DNA from 3 places in the Vibrio diabolicus genome. Region 2 is predicted to be linked to each of the others. Evidence: predicted binding sites of a transcription regulator. Region 2 holds the regulator's gene; each other region holds the start of a gene.
What was found. The regulator PurR, encoded in region 2, represses purine synthesis genes. The targets are predictions, from matches to a motif close to TNANGNAAACGTTTNCNTNA.
Positions count from the first base shown of each region.

Region 1: a site for PurR is predicted at 4,226-4,245, ahead of FR741_RS14630 (uracil-xanthine permease family protein). Genes of this name have one in related genera too.
Region 3: a site for PurR is predicted at 1,632-1,651, ahead of ihfA (integration host factor subunit alpha). Genes of this name have one in related genera too.

Region 1 is NZ_CP042451.1:3,092,001-3,098,017, forward strand. It holds gene spoT (bifunctional GTP diphosphokinase/guanosine-3',5'-bis pyrophosphate 3'-pyrophosphohydrolase) at 1-1,109, shown strand, start outside; gene trmH (tRNA (guanosine(18)-2'-O)-methyltransferase TrmH) at 1,162-1,845, shown strand; gene recG (ATP-dependent DNA helicase RecG) at 2,098-4,179, shown strand; gene FR741_RS14630 (uracil-xanthine permease family protein) at 4,413-5,801, shown strand; gene envZ (two-component system sensor histidine kinase EnvZ) at 5,875-6,017, opposite strand, start outside.
Region 2 is NZ_CP042451.1:2,137,636-2,143,652, forward strand. It holds gene elyC (envelope biogenesis factor ElyC) at 1-620, shown strand, start outside; gene torR (two-component system response regulator TorR) at 692-1,402, opposite strand; gene torD (molecular chaperone TorD) at 1,669-2,316, shown strand; gene purR (HTH-type transcriptional repressor PurR) at 2,785-3,789, shown strand; cyclic di-GMP riboswitch class I at 4,075-4,164, shown strand; gene FR741_RS10190 (TfoX/Sxy family DNA transformation protein) at 4,281-4,871, shown strand; gene FR741_RS10195 (TVP38/TMEM64 family protein) at 4,987-5,673, shown strand; gene FR741_RS10200 (hypothetical protein) at 5,694-6,014, shown strand.
Region 3 is NZ_CP042451.1:1,878,111-1,884,127, forward strand. It holds gene FR741_RS09045 (RelA/SpoT domain-containing protein) at 256-1,035, shown strand; gene ihfA (integration host factor subunit alpha) at 1,159-1,455, opposite strand; gene FR741_RS09055 (AEC family transporter) at 1,989-2,870, shown strand; gene pheT (phenylalanine--tRNA ligase subunit beta) at 3,087-5,492, opposite strand; gene pheS (phenylalanine--tRNA ligase subunit alpha) at 5,511-6,017, opposite strand, start outside.

The DNA.
Region 1 (6,017 bases), 950 kb from region 2:
ACTGGTCTTACAAAGACAAAGGCGACAAGTCTGGCACCACTGCGCAAGTGAAAGCTCAGCGTTGGATGCAAAGCCTGTTAGAGCTACAACAAAGCGCGGGTAACTCATTCGAATTCATTGAAAACGTAAAATCCGATCTTTTCCCAGATGAGATTTACGTCTTCACACCAAAAGGTCGTATCGTTGAATTACCTTTAGGCGCAACGGCTGTCGACTTTGCCTATGCCGTACATACCGATGTAGGCAACTCTTGTGTTGGTGCTCGTGTTGATCGTAACCCTTACCCATTGAGTAAGGCATTGAAAAACGGTCAGACGGTGGAAATTATCAGTGCCCCTGGTGCGCGTCCGAATGCGGCATGGCTAAACTATGTCGTGACTTCTCGTGCCCGCACTAAGATTCGACAAGTACTGAAAACGATGCGTCGTGAAGAGTCGATTACTTTAGGTCGTCGCCTACTTAATCACGCACTTGGCCGCCACTCGATTGATTCAATTTATCCAGAAAATATCCAAGAAGTCTTGAATGATCTTCGCCTAGAAAGCATCGATGATTTATTGGCAGCTATTGGATTGGGTGAGTTGATGAGCATTGTGATCGCACGTCGTCTCCTTGGTGATACCGAAGAGCTCACGACAACAAGCTCAATCCCAACGGACTCGAAGAAGAAGCTTCCGATTCGTGGCGCAGAAGGCTTATTGCTGACGTTTGCAAATTGTTGTCATCCAATCCCAGATGATCACATTATTGCTCACGTATCGCCTGGTCGTGGTTTGGTTGTTCACCGAGAAACATGTCCGAACGTTCGTGGTTATCAGAAAGAGCCAGACCGTTATATGGCTGTCGCTTGGTCTGACGACTACGATAAAGAGTTCATTGCTGAACTTAAAGTCGACATGCTTAACAACCAAGGTGCTCTTGCAGAACTGACCAACGTGATCTCGAAAACAGGGTCAAACATTCATGGTCTTTCAACGGAAGAACGTGATGGTCGTTTGTACACTGTGACTGTGCTGTTGACGACGAAAGATCGTGTCCACCTTGCTGGTATCATGCGTAAGATTAAGGCAATGCCTCAAGCAACCCGAGTCAGACGCAGAAAGAACTAACTTCTATCGCCACCTACTCTGTTAGGTGGCGATTTTTTATACCTCAATAAATATGAACCTAGAACGTTACAACCGCATTCACCAAGTCCTAAAAACTCGCCAAACTGATCTGACACTTTGTCTCGAAGAAGTGCATAAGCCAAACAACGTTTCTGCCGTGATCCGCACCGCTGACGCGACAGGTTTACACAAAGTTCATGCCATTTGGCCTGATAAAATGCGTACGCTGAGCCATACCTCAGCTGGCGCGCGTAACTGGGTTGAAGTGGATACTCACGACTCCATTGAAACTGCGATTACCGAACTCAAAGCGCAAGGTATGCAGGTTTTGGTGACCAATCTTTCGGACACCGCCGTCGATTTTCGCGAGATCGACTACACCAAACCAACTGCCATCATTTTAGGCAGTGAAAAAGTTGGCGCTTCAGAGCAAGCCAAACAACTTGCCGATCAAGACATTATTATCCCGATGGTGGGCATGGTGCAGTCACTAAACGTATCGGTTGCTAGTGCCGTAATTTTGTATGAAGCGCAACGTCAACGTGAAGCCGCAGGCATGTACGACCGAGAAGAAAGCGCTCTACCTAAAGAGGCAATCAACCGTATTCTCTTTGAACGTGGCCACCCGGTGCTGGCAAAAGTCGCGAAACGAAAAGGACTCGCTTACCCGCCACTCGATGACGAAGGTCAAATCATCGCCGATGACGCGTGGTGGCAAGAGATGCAAAGCAAGTAACAGACTTTCGTCATCCTGAACAGCGACGCAGGAGCGTGATTCAGGATCTAATTCTCAAATATACAGATGCTGATAGTGTTAACTTCAACGACATACTTGTTGGAAATAGATTCCTGATGTCGCTAGCCTCCTCGGAATGACAGGTTATCAGTCAAATCATGACACTAACTAAAGCATGACTATTTTTTCCTGTACAAAAACACAGCTCCATGGTTAACATACTGCTATGTTAACCATTTTCTTGAGCCCTCTATGTCCGCCCAAATGTTATCTGCCGTCCCATTAACCTCCCTTTCTGGGGTTGGCGCGAAAGTCGCAGAAAAACTCGCCAAAGTTGGCTTACATAGCGTTCAAGATTTGCTGTTTCATCTTCCACTGCGCTACGAAGATCGTACCCGTATTTATCCTATTGCTAAACTGCATGCCGGCCTTTGGGCGGCCGTGCAAGGCAAGGTCATGGCTGTCGACACCATCTTCGGTAAGCGCAAAATGCTAACGGTAAAAATCAGCGACGGTAATGGCACTATCACGCTACGCTTTTTCAACTTTACCGCAGCCATGAAGAACAATTTCACGCAAGGTAAGTTAGTACATGCTTACGGTGAAATTAAGCGCGGTGGCGTGGGCTTGGAAATTGTTCATCCTGACTACAAGTTTTACGTCAGCGATCAAAAGCCCGATGTAGAACAGAACTTAACCCCTGTTTATCCCACTACAGATGGTTTACGCCAAATCACATTGCGCAACCTTACCGAACAAGCTTTAGCCCTGCTTGATAAAACCGCAGTGCAGGAATTACTTCCAGCCGGGCTGTATAACCATCAAATCACGATGTCGCAAGCGCTGCACACCATTCATCGCCCACCACCAACCATTAATTTAGATGAGTTTGATGAAGGCAAACATCCTGCTCAAATCCGCTTGATCATGGAAGAGTTGCTCGCACAAAACTTATCCATGCTGGCGGTGCGTAGCAAAGGCCAGAAGGATTCAGCGCTACCTCTCGGTCCTTGTAATAAACTAAAAACGCAGCTTTTAGCCCAACTGCCTTTCTCTCCTACAAACGCTCAAACCCGAGTAGTACAAGAGATTGAAGCCGATCTAGAAAAACCGCACCCAATGATGCGCCTAGTGCAAGGCGATGTGGGATCGGGGAAAACGTTGGTTGCCGCTTTGGCCGCCGTTCGTGCCATTGAGCACGGCTATCAGGTGGCACTCATGGCACCAACCGAACTATTGGCTGAGCAACACGCGATCAACTTCGCCAACTGGTTTGAAACAATGGGCATTCAAGTCGGTTGGTTAGCGGGCAAACTCAAAGGTAAAGCAAAGGAAGCCGAGCTGGCTCGTATTGCCAGTGGTGAAGCGCAAATGGTAGTGGGTACTCACGCGCTATTCCAAGAGCACGTTGAATTTCATCACCTTGCTTTGGTCATCATTGATGAACAGCACCGCTTTGGTGTCCATCAGCGATTAGAGTTACGTGAAAAAGGCGCTAAACAAGGCGCCTACCCACATCAGTTGATCATGACGGCAACGCCCATTCCTCGCACGTTAGCGATGACCGCATACGCTGACCTAGAAACTTCCGTGATTGACGAACTGCCACCGGGTCGAACGCCGATTCAAACCGTCGCCATTCCTGACACAAAACGTGACGACATCGTCGAGCGTGTCCGAAATGCCTGTTTAAACGAAGGTAAGCAGGCATATTGGGTGTGTACTCTGATTGATGAGTCGGAAGTATTAGAAGCGCAAGCCGCGGCAGATACCGCTGAAGAGCTTCAACGTAAGCTACCGGAAGTAAAAATTGGTCTAGTACACGGCCGAATGAAGCCGGCAGAGAAACAAGCGGTGATGCAAGATTTCAAAGACAATAAACTGCATTTGCTGGTCGCAACGACGGTGATCGAAGTTGGCGTGGATGTGCCAAACTCTAGCTTGATGATCATCGAAAACCCCGAACGTCTTGGTTTGGCACAATTACACCAGCTAAGAGGTCGTGTGGGCCGAGGCTCCGTTGCTAGCCATTGTGTGCTGCTGTACCACTCTCCACTGTCGAAAACCGCGCAAAAACGTCTGGGAGTACTACGTGAAAGTAACGATGGCTTCGTCATCGCACAGAAAGACTTAGAGATTCGTGGCCCGGGCGAACTCTTGGGTACAAAGCAGACTGGTCTTGCTGATTTCAAAATTGCAGACTTAGTTCGAGATCAACGCCTGATTCCCGAAGTTCAGCGTATTGCGCGTCATATTCATGACAATTACCCGACTAACGCAACAGCGATTATCGATCGCTGGTTGGGTGAGCGGGATATTTACTCCAAAGCGTAATGATTGAAAGCGAGCCAAATGGCTCGTTTTTTAATACGCTAAAAACCAAAGCAATCGTTTGCTTTTTAGGTAAATCTCTCTATAATCGCGCACAAATTTTTAAGTGTGTTGCATCACACTCCACCAACCTGAGTTGACTCTGATTAACAGCAATCACAGGTAACGACGTCAACTCCACCCTGCTCTCCCATTCAGCGAGATCTGGGAATATATTGCGACTAGCGAGACAAACAATGACAACTTCAAACCGATCTTCGGAACTGGTTTATCAACTCAATGATCGACCACCTTTGCCTCAAACCATTTTTGCCGCACTTCAGCACTTATTGGCGATGTTCGTCGCGGTTATCACTCCGTCACTGATCATCTGTCAGTCTTTGGGTGTACCAGCAGACCAAACGAATACCATCATCAGCATGTCTTTATTTGCGTCAGGCGTGTCTTCGTTTATTCAAATTCGCACCTTTGGCCCAATTGGCTCTGGTTTACTCTCTGTTCAAGGCACCAGCTTTAACTTTTTAGGCCCTATTATTGGTGCAGGCCTATCGCTTAAAGCAGGTGGTGCAGACATCAGCACCATGATGGCAGCCATTTTTGGTACGATTTTAGTCGCATCATTTGCAGAAATTTTCCTATCTCGCGTATTAGAGCATGCTCGTCGCATTATCACTCCGCTCGTTTCAGGCATTGTCGTCACTCTTATCGGCCTCACACTGATTCAGGTCGGCTTAGTATCAATGGGCGGTGGCTACTCAGCATTAAATGAAGGCACATTCGGCAGCTTAGACAAACTTGCGCTCGCAGGAACGGTACTTGGCTTAATTGTGATATTAAACCGCTCTAAAAACCCATACATCCGTGTGGCTTCGATTGTGATTGCGATGCTAGTAGGCTACATCATGGCGTATTTTATGGGGATGGTAGATACTTCTCAGCTAGGCACAACCGAGCTTGTAGCACTACCGGTACCAATGCAATATGGCTTATCGTTTGACTGGTCACTGTTCATTCCGCTGGTACTGATTTTCTTTATTACCGCACTAGAAGCCATCGGCGATATTACCGCCACATCCGAAGTGTCTGGCGAGCCAGTCAAAGGCCCAGTGTACATGAAACGCATTAAGGGTGGTGTACTAGCAGACGGCTTAAACTCTGCAATCGCAGCCGTGTTTAACAGTTTCCCGAACTCCACCTTTAGCCAGAATAACGGCATCATCATGCTAACAGGGGTCGCGAGCCGTTACGTGGGTTACTTTATTTCTGGCATGTTAGTGATTCTTGGCTTGTTTCCTGGTGTCGCTAGCTTTGTTCAGCTGATTCCTGAGCCAGTACTTGGCGGCGCAACGATTGTCATGTTTGGTACGATTGCTGCCGCTGGTGTGCGTATTATCTCTCGTGTTGAGCTCGATCGCCGCGCAATTCTGATCATGGCCTTATCCTTCTCAATGGGGCTTGGTATCGCACAAAAACCAGAGATCCTGCAATTCATGCCAGAATTTATTAAGAGTATTTTCTCCACTGGCGTTGCTGCAGGTGGTATCACAGCGATCATTTTAAACCTACTTCTGCCAGAGAAACTGGAAGACGAAGATGAACTTCCTCAAGAAGTGAAAGAGTCTTAATAAGATTGTAGAGAAAAGCAAAGCCCAACCTGTTTAGGTTGGGCTTTTTGTTTTAAATGGTACAGTCACCGACTTACTTGGTAGGAAAGCTGATTTGAGCGATTAAACCGCCTTCACTGCGATTACGCATCACCACAGAGCCTGAGTGCTGGCTGATTATACGCTTCACTATCGCCAGCCCAAGCCCTGTACCTTCACTGCCACGAGCTGTATCAC
Region 2 (6,017 bases):
CTGTTTCAACCAAGCTTCTTATGCCATTAGAGCGAGAGCATAAAGCCTTTTTGCCAGTTTCTGGCACCATCGACTACGTGATGGTTTTAGGGAATGGTCATGTTATCGATGACGAAATTCCACCCACCTCGCAGTTAAGCCGTGCAGCATTAATGCGCTTAACTGAAGGCATTCGTATTTTAAGAATGTATCCAGGTGCTAAATTAATTTTGTCTGGCTATGCTGGCGGTTCTGAAATTAGCCATGCGAGAATGATGGCGAACGTTGCCCTTGCGTTGGGAGTCGCGAAATCCGATATCATTTTATTAGAAGATGCGAAAGATACGTGGGAAGAGGCGCGTCAAGCGGCTGCATTCGTTCAACAAAAGGAGATTGTGTTAGTCACTTCTGCGAGCCACATGAGCCGTGCATTGTATGAGTTCAACGCAGCAGGCATTAAACCAATCCCAGCCCCGACCAACTTCTTAGCTATTAGCGAAATCAGTCAACCTTGGGATAAATACTCACCTAAAGCGCGTTACTTAGAACAAACGGAGCTTTATTGGCATGAGTACTTGGGCAGCATTTGGCAAAGATTGCGTGATACTGTCGGCCAAACACCAATGGTTGAAGCAAAGTAGTACTATCTTGAAACCACAAAAAAGGAGAGCCGAAGCTCTCCTTTTCTTTTTAAGACTTAGGTTTGTTCAGTTTAATCACCAGCAAACATATAGCCTTCGCCGTGCACCGTCACAAAAATTTGCGGGTTCTTTGGATCAAACTCCATTTTTGCGCGCATACGTCGAATAAGAACATCAATAGTACGATCATTGGGAGCATCAACTCGGTGGCTGATCATATTCAAAATACGCTCGCGACTTAACACCTGGTTAGGGTAAGACGATAACGCCACCAAAAGTTCGTATTCTGCTTTGGTCAATTTTACGGGTTCGCCGTTACGGCTCAGCGCACGACGTTGAATGTCGAATGTCCACTCTCCAAAACGTACAATATGTTCTTCACTGGTTTCGTTCGCTTTCGCGCTACCGCTACGCGCTGCTGAAATACGCCACAGCAAGTTTTTAACGCGAACCAACAACTCCCTCAGTTCAAAAGGTTTTGTCACATAATCGTCAGCGCCCATTTCTAGGCCTACGATTTTATCAATGCTATCCGTGCGTCCTGTTACTAATATGATACCAATATCCGATTGGCTACGTAATTCACGAGTAAGCATCAGGCCGTCTTCACCCGGCAGGTTGATATCCAGCATGATCAGGTCTACATCGCCCGCTTGCAGGACCTCACGCATTTCTGCGCCACTCTCTGCTTCGCTGACTTGGTAACCCTCATTTTGGAAATATCCCGCAAGCTTACTACGAGTTACAACATCATCTTCTACGACTAATACGTGATAGCTCATTTACACCACTTTTCTGTCTTCTTATTATCCAAGACGTATTCTATTCATAACTAGTAACATTTCTAGTCATAGATACATTAAAAAGCAAGATTTAGCGTTTTTATTGATTCAAAACAAGCTTACCCATCGCTATTAATAAACGTTAATTTTTGACCATAAAACATAATAATTATAGTTACTGCTATTCATTTTAATTGATTACACTTAGGGGATATCCCTAATTGACTTTGTGATGCACAACTTGAAGCATCATTCAGGAGCCCAAAATGCAAGAAGTGAAAGCTTTTAATGAAAAACGCGCTGAAATTTACTGGTGGTTTTCGAGCTTGTTCGCAAAAGAACTAACAGAGAAAGAGCTGGAAGCCTACCACAGTGTTGAAATTCGCAGTTTTCTAGCAGGTTTAGGTGAAAATGAGTCGCTGAAACCAGCTGTTGATAGCCTCGTTGATGCGCTAAACCGATTGCAAGATCGTGAAGACGCTCAATTGGAGCTTGCTGCTGACTTTTGTGAACTGTTTTTGAAGACAGAAAAATACGGCGCTCTTCCTTACGCATCTATGTACATCGGTGAATCAGGTTTGCTGAATGACAAGCCAGCCGAGGAAATGGAAAAGTTGATGGCAGAATTTGGCGTTCAAGTAGATGAAAATCTAAAAGAGCCTGCGGACCACTTAGCCGTTGAACTCGACTTTCTCGGCAACATGATTATCCGCTCAAACGAACTTGAGCAAGAAAAACACATGGAAGAAGCCTTCGTTAAACAAAACGACTTTATCCAGCAACAGTTGATGTCTTGGTTACCTCAGTTTGCAGACAAATGTAAACAATTCGACGAATTTGGGTTCTACTCGAACGTCGCGAAACTATTAGTTGCATTTTGTAAACTAGACAGCGCTTACCTTCTTGGGGAATAATTGCCGCCTATTTTTTTAAGGAGCCCGCCTATCGGGCTTCCTGTATACCTGAAATAACTGAATGTAAGTAAGTTGGGTATATTATTCGTTTGCCTTAACTTAGCTCAAAGACGCTTGGTTATTTAGCAGTCAAAATGTGACTTCAAATACACAAATCTCTTGCTGAAAACATTGCTAGTCAGTCCACATAGGGCTAAAATGTGAGCGCAAACGATTAAATATGATTTATATGTAAACCGCTGAAATATAGCGGTTTTTGTGTTTTTTAACAGGTTGATGGCAATTTCTCATCAGATAGAAAAAAGATAAAATTCATCGACCGATGCTGCTACGTACCCTTTTGTCGTGCTTGGACCAACCGCTGCCGAAACACTTAGCGCCAACCTTAGATTGCTGGGTGTAAAACCATTAGAGCATCAGGTACATCCAACACGACATATTTCAGTAGCTCGATACAGGACACCATTTATGGCCACTATAAAAGACGTTGCTCGCTTAGCCGGCGTTTCCACTACGACAGTTTCGCACGTTATCAATAAAACGCGTTTCGTTGCAGAAGCAACGCAAGAAAAAGTAATGAAAGCCGTGGACGAGTTGAATTACGCGCCAAGTGCGGTTGCACGCAGCCTAAAGTGCAACTCAACTCGTACTATTGGCATGTTAGTAACGCAGTCAACCAACCTATTCTTCTCAGAAGTGATTGACGGGGTTGAGAGCTACTGTTACCGCCAAGGCTACACTCTGATTCTGTGTAATACGGGTGGGATTTACGAAAAACAACGCGATTACATCCGTATGCTGGCTGAAAAACGTGTTGATGGCATCCTAGTGATGTGTTCTGACTTAACCGAAGAGCTTAAAGAGATGCTTGACCGTCATGCCGACATTCCTAAAGTGGTCATGGATTGGGGTCCAGAAAGCTCACAAGCGGACAAGATCATGGATAACTCAGAAGAAGGTGGCTACATCGCAACCAAACATCTGATCGACAATGGCCATACTGATATTGCTTGTCTAAGCGGTCATTTTGAAAAACTTGCTTGCCAAGAGCGCATTGCAGGTTTCCGTCGCGCGATGAGCGAAGCAAACCTAGCTGTAAATGAAGATTGGATCCTTGAAGGTAACTTTGAATGTGATACGGCCGTCTTAGTCGCAGATAAAATTACAGCAATGGACAAACGTCCGACAGCGGTATTCTGTTTTAACGACACAATGGCTTTGGGCTTAATGAGCCGCCTACAACAAAACGGTATCAAAGTTCCTGATGATATTTCAGTGATCGGCTACGACAACATCGAGCTTGCGGAATACTTCTCTCCACCGTTAACCACTATCCACCAACCTAAACGTCGTGTGGGTAAAAATGCGTTCGAGATCCTACTTGAGCGAATCAAAGATAAAGAACACGAAAAGCGAATTTTCGAAATGCAACCTGAGCTTGTAATTCGAAACACCGTGAAGAAAATGAACTAAAATTCGCCAAATATAACGATGTCAAATAAGCGCTCTAAAAGGGCGCTTATTTTTTGTATCTAAATAACTTTTCCCTGACTTAGGTTTGTTAGACAAAAAATCTCGAATCTCTAAGTCTCTGTTTTATATGTAGGTAAATCACACTCGCTCACAACCTCGAGATCATCCCGCCTTATTCTCAAATATGCACAAATATGCGCTTGTCGACACTTTTTATTGAACCAAAATCACACTTTTACGGGTAAAACGTGATGTTAATTCAATATACGAAGTATGCTCATTCTGTCACGCACAGGGCAAACCATTCGAAAGGGTGGGACGCAAAGCCTCCGGCCTGAACCATAGTACTATATGGAAGGTAGCGGGGTTACCGATGGCAAGTGTGCAAGCGATGACTTTACCCTGTAATGACATTGCTTTTGCGCATGTTTGCTACTCTCTCGGACCTGACTTTTGGTGGCGTAATATTAATTACACCGAGATAACAAAACATGGATAAACCGATACTCAAAGACTCTATGAAGCTATTTGAGGCACTTGGTAATATCAAGTCGCGCTCAATGTTTGGTGGCTTCGGACTATTCGCTGATGAAACAATGTTTGCACTAGTTGTAAATAATCAGCTTCATATAAGAGCAGACCAACAAACTTCATCTGACTTCGAGAAACAAGGGCTAAAGCCTTACGTTTATAAAAAACGTGGCTTCCCAGTCGTTACTAAGTACTACGCAATTTCCAACGATTTATGGGAGTCTAGCGAACGCTTAATCGAAGTAGCTAACCAATCGTTGAAAAAGGCAAAGCTTGAAAAAGAACAGCAAGCAACTACAAAGCCTAATCGCTTAAAAGATTTGCCTAACTTACGACTGGCAACTGAACGCATGCTGAAAAAAGCAGGCATTGAGTCAGTAGAAAAACTGGAAGAGGAAGGTGCACTTAACGCTTATAAAGCGATAAGAGATACGCACTCTGCAACCGTCAACATTGAGCTGTTATGGGCACTAGAAGGTGCTATTAACGGTACTCATTGGAGCGTTGTACCTCAAGCTCGCCGAGATGAGTTGATGAATGGCCTCCAATAAAAGTCGGCCTTAAAAACTATCTTGTAAAACCGCAGTCTAATCTGCGGTTTTTTTGTGAAATTTTTTCGACTTTCATTCTGTCTTATTACATATATCCCAAATTGGAATCATAAATATGAATAAGAAACTGATATTAGGCCTAATCCTGGTCGCGATCATTATCTTTTTAGGCGTTAACTTTAGTCAGTATTTAACGTTGGAAAATGCAAAAGCACAACAAGAAGCGCTGACCACATACATCGATCAGAACTTTGTTTTTTCGGCAGCTATTTACTTTTTTGCCTACATTGCAATTACCGCTTTTTCTATTCCTGGGGCAGCTGTGGTTACATTACTTGGTGCGGCTCTATTTGGTTTTTGGACGAGCTTATTACTGGTTTCTTTCGCCAGTACTATGGGTGCAACACTAGCATTTTTAAGCAGCCGATATTTGCTGCGTGACTGGGTACAAAACAAGTTTGGCAATAAGTTAATCGCAATTAATCAAGGCGTCGAAAAAGACGGTGCATTTTATCTATTTTCCTTGCGTCTCATTCCGGTATTCCCTTTCTTTCTTATCAACTTGTTGATGGGCTTAACGCCAATGTCTGTAGGTCGATTTTACCTTACTAGCCAAGTAGGTATGTTGCCAGGCACTGCAGTTTACTTAAACGCCGGTACTCAGTTAGCAACAATTGAAAGCCTGTCAGGCATTATTTCACCTGCGGTATTGGCCTCTTTTGCGTTACTGGGGCTGTTTCCAATCATCACTAAATGGGTTATGAATAAAGTAAGGCCAACACCGAGTCAGCAAAACTCATAATTAGTAAGTGGACGTGTTTAATGAAAATATTCATTGCTAAAAACCCAGCAGAAGCGCATATCGTGTGCGAATTATTGAAAACCGAGCAAGTCTACTGTGAAGTCCGCGGAGAAGGTATTTTCGGTTTAAAAGGAGAGCTGCCGTTTAGTGATGATACCGATCCTTATGTCTGGCTTTTTGACGCCAAACAACAAGTAAAAGCAGAAGGAATAGTACAAGCCTACCGCAAACAATCCGATGGAAATGAGTATCAAGATTGGCAGTGCCCGAAGTGCCATGAGGTAAACGAGGGGCAGTTTGGTGCTTGTTGGCAATGTGGACATCAAATAGGGGAGCCTTAATAA
Region 3 (6,017 bases), 260 kb from region 2:
TTTGTCTATGCCGTTCATCTTTGGTTAATACAGCGGTGGTAGGATGTAAACGTTCTTATAGGAACCACGCCTTTATCTGATAAACAGAATAAAGAAAAGAGAAATGGTGATCTAACGCACGATTCCACTTCAAGACAAAACTGAAACCTTGGAATCTTTCGTAATGACCCCATTAATAAGTTAGTACCTGATTTGCCGAACTTAGCGACCTTTATGTTCCCTATTTTCTAAGTACAAGCAAGTTAAGGAGAGTGAATGAGCTTATTTCTTCGTACTACAGCATTGATGCTTTTGGTACTTAGCCGTGCACCGGCATTTGCCGCACTTCCAATTACCCCAGCGCCGAGTGGCGATCAAAATCGTTCAACAAGTCAAAACGAAGTTTGTTCGAAACTCTTTAAACATAGCCTTAGCGGCTTGTATGGTATTCAGTCAATCGACGCAACTCCAACTCAGCCATACACTGACTTCGACATTCTTTACAGCAAAGCTCACCAAGCACAATTTGAGCTTGAAACTATCTGTAAAAGTACCGCACTTCTTAATGATGCTCAGCCATACTTCGCAGGCGTAAAGTCCAAACAACGAGCAGAAGAAAAAATAGCTTTGGAGTTAGATGGAAAAGTCGAACGCATTACTGACCTAGCCCGTGCCACGATTGTTGCTGAAGACGTCGCGAGCTTAGTCTCCATTTATGAAACCTTAGAGCGTGAAACAACAATTGTTAAAGTAAAAAATCGCTTCAAAAAACCTGGTCCTTCAGGCTATAGAGACTTGAACTTACTCGTTCGTTTACCAAAGACAAATCTGGTTGCCGAAGTTCAACTGCACTTAAAAGCCATCGCAGATGTGAAAAGCGGTCCTGAACACGACCTATACGAAAAAATCCAGAAACTAGAACGCCAAGCGATGATGGAGAAACGCGAACTAAGCGAACTAGAACTCGCTTCTATTCGCAACATGCGTGCACAGTCTAAAAACTTGTACCAACAAGCATGGCAACCATACTTAACAACGCACCTAGAAGCAGCGTAATCCATATCATTAAGATATACTCAAAAACAGAAAAACCACCGCATTGCGGTGGTTTTCGTTTATATGCGACACAAGTTTTACGCAAAAAAAAGACCACGCCTTAGCGTGATCCATTTATTCGGCTTACTGTACTTTCTTCAGGTTTTCTACACGAGCTTTTAACTTCTGACCCGGGCGAAAAGTCACTACACGTCGAGCAGTAATTGGAATATCTTCACCGGTTTTCGGGTTACGACCAGGTCGTTCATTCTTGTCACGAAGATCAAAGTTACCAAAACCTGACAGTTTTACCTGTTCGCCACTTTCCAGTGCCTTACGAATCTCTTCAAAGAACACTTCCACCGTTTCCTTGGCGTCCCGCTTACTAAATCCTAATTTATCAAACAGGTTTTCTGCCAGTTCGGCTTTTGTGAGCGCCATAAAACTTTCCTCAAAGCTATGTTAAACAATGCTACGTTAGTGTAGCGCCAGAGCAGTTTTACCCTACCAATTCAACAACATATCGGGGTTACATCAGGAAGTGTATGACAAGCTTATGATTTTCGCCAACTTTTTTCTTGGCGAACAAAAGGAATAGCACTATGTAAATTATTGTTAAACGCCAACATTTTGATATTTTTGTTTTTGTTTTCTCTTTAATAGGAAAAACATCCAGCTGATAAAACTAAAAGTAGTTTAAATATCAACATTAATCACTATTTAATAAAAATATCAGAGATTGGTTATTTAACAGACACTTGACATAGAACTTGTCGTAAATTCAGTGATTTGTATGTAACTCGATACGTAACAATTGAACTAAATGGTATGACCACCTGGCTTTGTAACTGTGCTTAGAAAGCTTGATTAAACCCACGCTTCTCACTGTTCAGCGATGACGCAATATATAAAGGTTGATAATGTGGTTCTTCGTGTATCTCCACATTAGCTCCTTACACTTCATCTAGGCGACCATGATTAATCAAATCATAAATATTCTTTTCCCTGTTTTTGCTCTTGTCGGCGTCGGCTATTTGGTAGGTCGTTACATCAAGCCTGACTTTCGTCCAATCAACCGCATTAACATTGAGGTTTTCACACCTGCGCTGGTGTTTTCTTCGCTCGTTAGCATGCCGTTAGACTCGAATCAGGGACCACTCCTTTTTGCAGCAATTATCGCGGTTTTGGTTCCCGCACTACTCATGATCCCAGTGTGTCGATTGACGTCACTGTCGTTTAAAACCTGGGCACCACCACATATGTTTCGCAATAGCGGAAACCTTGCTATTCCTTTGTTTACCTATACGTTTGGAGAAATTGCGCTATCCTCAGCAGTACTGCTATTTGTCGTGTCAGCATGCTTGCACATTAGTTTAGGTGTAATGCTACTTAGTAATGGCAACCCTTTTAAGCAAATAGTCAAGATGCCAATCTTTTTAGCTGCGTCGTTGGCTCTGTTTCTCAACGTGTCAAATGTGGGTGTATGGGTACCTTTATACGAAGCGACTGCTCTACTTGGCCAAGCGGCAGTACCCGTGATGCTTTTATCCCTGGGGGCGCAAATGTGTCATTTAAGAGTGGACGGTTTAAAGGTTGGTGTATTGTGTACCGTGCAGTCGCTTGCAACTGGGGCGGTTGCATTTGCACTTATTTATTGGTTAATTCCCCTTCCAACGATGCAATTGCAAATGATGGTACTCTTCACAATGCTGCCACCAGCCGTCATGAATTACCTATTTGCGGAAAGGCTGAATATAGAGCCCATGAAAGTGGCGTCAATGGTACTATTTGGCAACTTTTTCAGTATTCTTACGCTGCCTCTTCTGCTTAGCTATACCCTCTCACTCGCCGCCTAGCTGCCAATAAACTTGCGTTAGCGTCTGTTGGCGGAAAAACGATATATGCCAAATCTCGATTAAGCGCTACCTCAAGTTTGGTCCAGATTTTTGAGGTTGTGGGAGGTGACGTAAACGGCCTAGTACGTGAATCACAATAAGACAATGCTCAACATAAAAAACCCTGCCGATTTGACAGGGTTTTTAGTTTCTTAAGAGAGATAGTTCATCTAACGCTTAGTCACGTAGAGACGCACCAAACTTCTCAGAAACGTGAGCAACGATAGCGTCTACCGCACCTGCGATGTCTGCATCTTCAAGCGTGCGCTCAACTGATTGTAGAGTCAAAGCGATTGCTAGGCTCTTCTTACCGTCTTCAACGCCTTTACCTACGTACACGTCGAACAGTTTCGCATCTTTAAGGAACTCGCCACCTTGCTCTAAACAAGCATTAACGATGTCACCAGATGCTACCGCTTCGTCCACAACTACTGCGATGTCACGACGGTTTGATGGGAATTTAGAAAGCTGAACCGCTTCTGGGATCACTTTACTGTTGATTGCAGACCATTCGATTTCGAATACGATAGTACGACCGTTTAGACCGAACTTACGCTCAAGCTCAGGGTGAACGGTACCGATCACGCCTACTTCTTTGCCGTCTACGATGATTGCCGCAGATTGACCTGGGTGAAGTGCTGGGTTAGCTTTTTTGCTTTCAGGTGACAGTGCTGCGAAAGAGTACGCTTTTTCGTTAGCAGACAGTTCTAGAATCGCTTCTAGGTCGCCTTTAAGGTCGAAGAAATCAACGGTGTTAGTTTCGATATCCCAGTGCTCTTCACCACGAGTACCAGCAATAACACCTGCAAGCATAGGCTCTTGGCGCATGCCGTTTTCTGCAGATTCACATGGGATGAAACGTAGGCCGTATTCGAATAGACGAACGCGTGGCTGTTGACGTTTCTGGTTGTGAACAACCGTATTCAGCAGACCTTGGATAAGACCAAGACGCATTGCTGACATATCTGCAGAAATTGGGTTTGGAAGCACTAGAGGCTCAACACCAGGTACCACTAGCTTTTGTTGTTCAGGCTCAACGAAGCTGTATGTAATTGCTTCGTGGTAACCACGGTCAACAAGAAGATCACGAACGCGTTTCAGTGGAAGATCCGCTTCAACGTGGTTGTGCATCTTAAGTGCTGCTGCTGGGTGTTGGTTAGGGATGTTGTCGTAACCGTAGATACGGCCAACTTCTTCAATCAGGTCTTGCTCGATAGCGATATCGAAACGCCATGTTGGCGCTACTGCTAGCCAACCTTCTTCTGAAGCTTCAACAGTCAAACCTAGGCGCTCTAGGATTTCTACTACGTCAGCATCAGCGATGTGGTGACCTAGTAGGTTGTCTAGTTTAGTGCGACGTAGAGCAACTTTGTTTGGCTTAGGTAGGTCTGCTTCAGACTCTACAGCTACAACAGGTGCTACTTCACCACCACAAATTTCAACTAGAAGCTGAGTTGCACGCTCCATTGCGCTCACTTGTAGTGCGTAATCCACACCACGCTCGAAACGCATTGAAGAATCAGTGTGCAGACCGTAGCTACGAGCGCGACCACGGATGTGGTCAGGTGCAAAGAGTGCACACTCTAGTAGAACGTCTTTAGTCTCAGTTGTTACACCAGACTCTTCACCACCAAAGATACCTGCGATTGCAAGTGCTTTGTTGTGGTCAGCAACAACTAATGTATCTGCGTTTAGTTCTGCTTCGCTGCCGTCAAGAAGTGTTAGCTTCTCACCTTGCTCAGCCATACGAACTACTATGCCACCTTCGATCTTCGCTAGATCGAATGCGTGCATTGGTTGACCTTGCTCTAGAAGCACGTAGTTAGTGATGTCTACAACAGGGTCGATAGAGCGAATACCACAACGACGCAGTTTCTCTTGCATCCATAGTGGCGTTTCAGCTTGAACGTTTACGTTCTTAACAACACGACCTAGGTAACGAGGACACGCAGCAGGAGCTTTCACTTCAATAGACACTTTATCGTCGATTGAAGGGGCAACTGCTTCTACTGATGGCTCAGTCACGTCAGCACGGTTTAGTACGCCAACTTCACGAGCTAGACCACGAATGCTGAAACAGTCAGCGCGGTTTGCTGTTAGATCTACGTCTACCGTTACGTCATCTAGACCTAGGAATTCACGGAAATCAGTACCGATTACTGCGTCTTCTGCTAGTTCCATGATGCCGTCTGACTCAACATCAATGCCTAGTTCAGTGAACGAACAAAGCATGCCGTGAGATGGCTGGCCACGTAGTTTCGCTTTTTTGATTTTGAAATCGCCTGGAAGAACAGCACCAACTGTTGCTACCGCTACTTTCAGACCTTGGCGACAGTTAGGTGCGCCACAAACGATGTCTAGAAGCTCTTCTTCGCCTACATCTACTTTAGTAACGCGAAGTTTGTCTGCGTCTGGGTGTTGACCACATTCAACAACGTGACCCACTTTAACGCCAGTGAAAGAACCCGCTACAGGAAGAACGTCGTCTACCTCTAGGCCGGCCATTGTAATTTGATGAGTGAGTTCGTCAGTAGTAACCGCTGGGTTTACCCACTCACGAAGCCATGATTCGCTGAATTTCATGTTGATGAACCCTCTGGATTACTTGAACTGTTTTAGGAAACGAAGATCGTTTTCGAAGAACGCACGTAGATCGTTCACGCCGTAACGAAGCATCGTTAGACGCTCAACACCCATACCGAATGCGAAACCAGAGTATTTTTCAGGATCGATGCCTACACTACGTAGTACGTTCGGGTGAACCATACCGCAGCCTAGTACTTCTAACCATTTACCGTTTTTGCCTTTCACGTCTACTTCAGCTGAAGGTTCAGTGAATGGGAAGTAAGATGGACGGAAACGTACTTCTACTTCTTCTTCGAAGAAGTTACATAGGAAATCGTGCAGGATGCCTTTCAACTGTGCAAAGTTTACGTTCTCATCAACCAGCATACCTTCCACTTGGTGGAACATTGGGGTATGAGTTTGGTCGTAGTCGTTACGGTATACACGGCCCGGAGCGATGAAACGGAATGGTGGTTTACCATTTTCCATCGTACGGATCTGTACGCCTGACGTATGAGTACGAAGCATCAAATCTGGATTGAA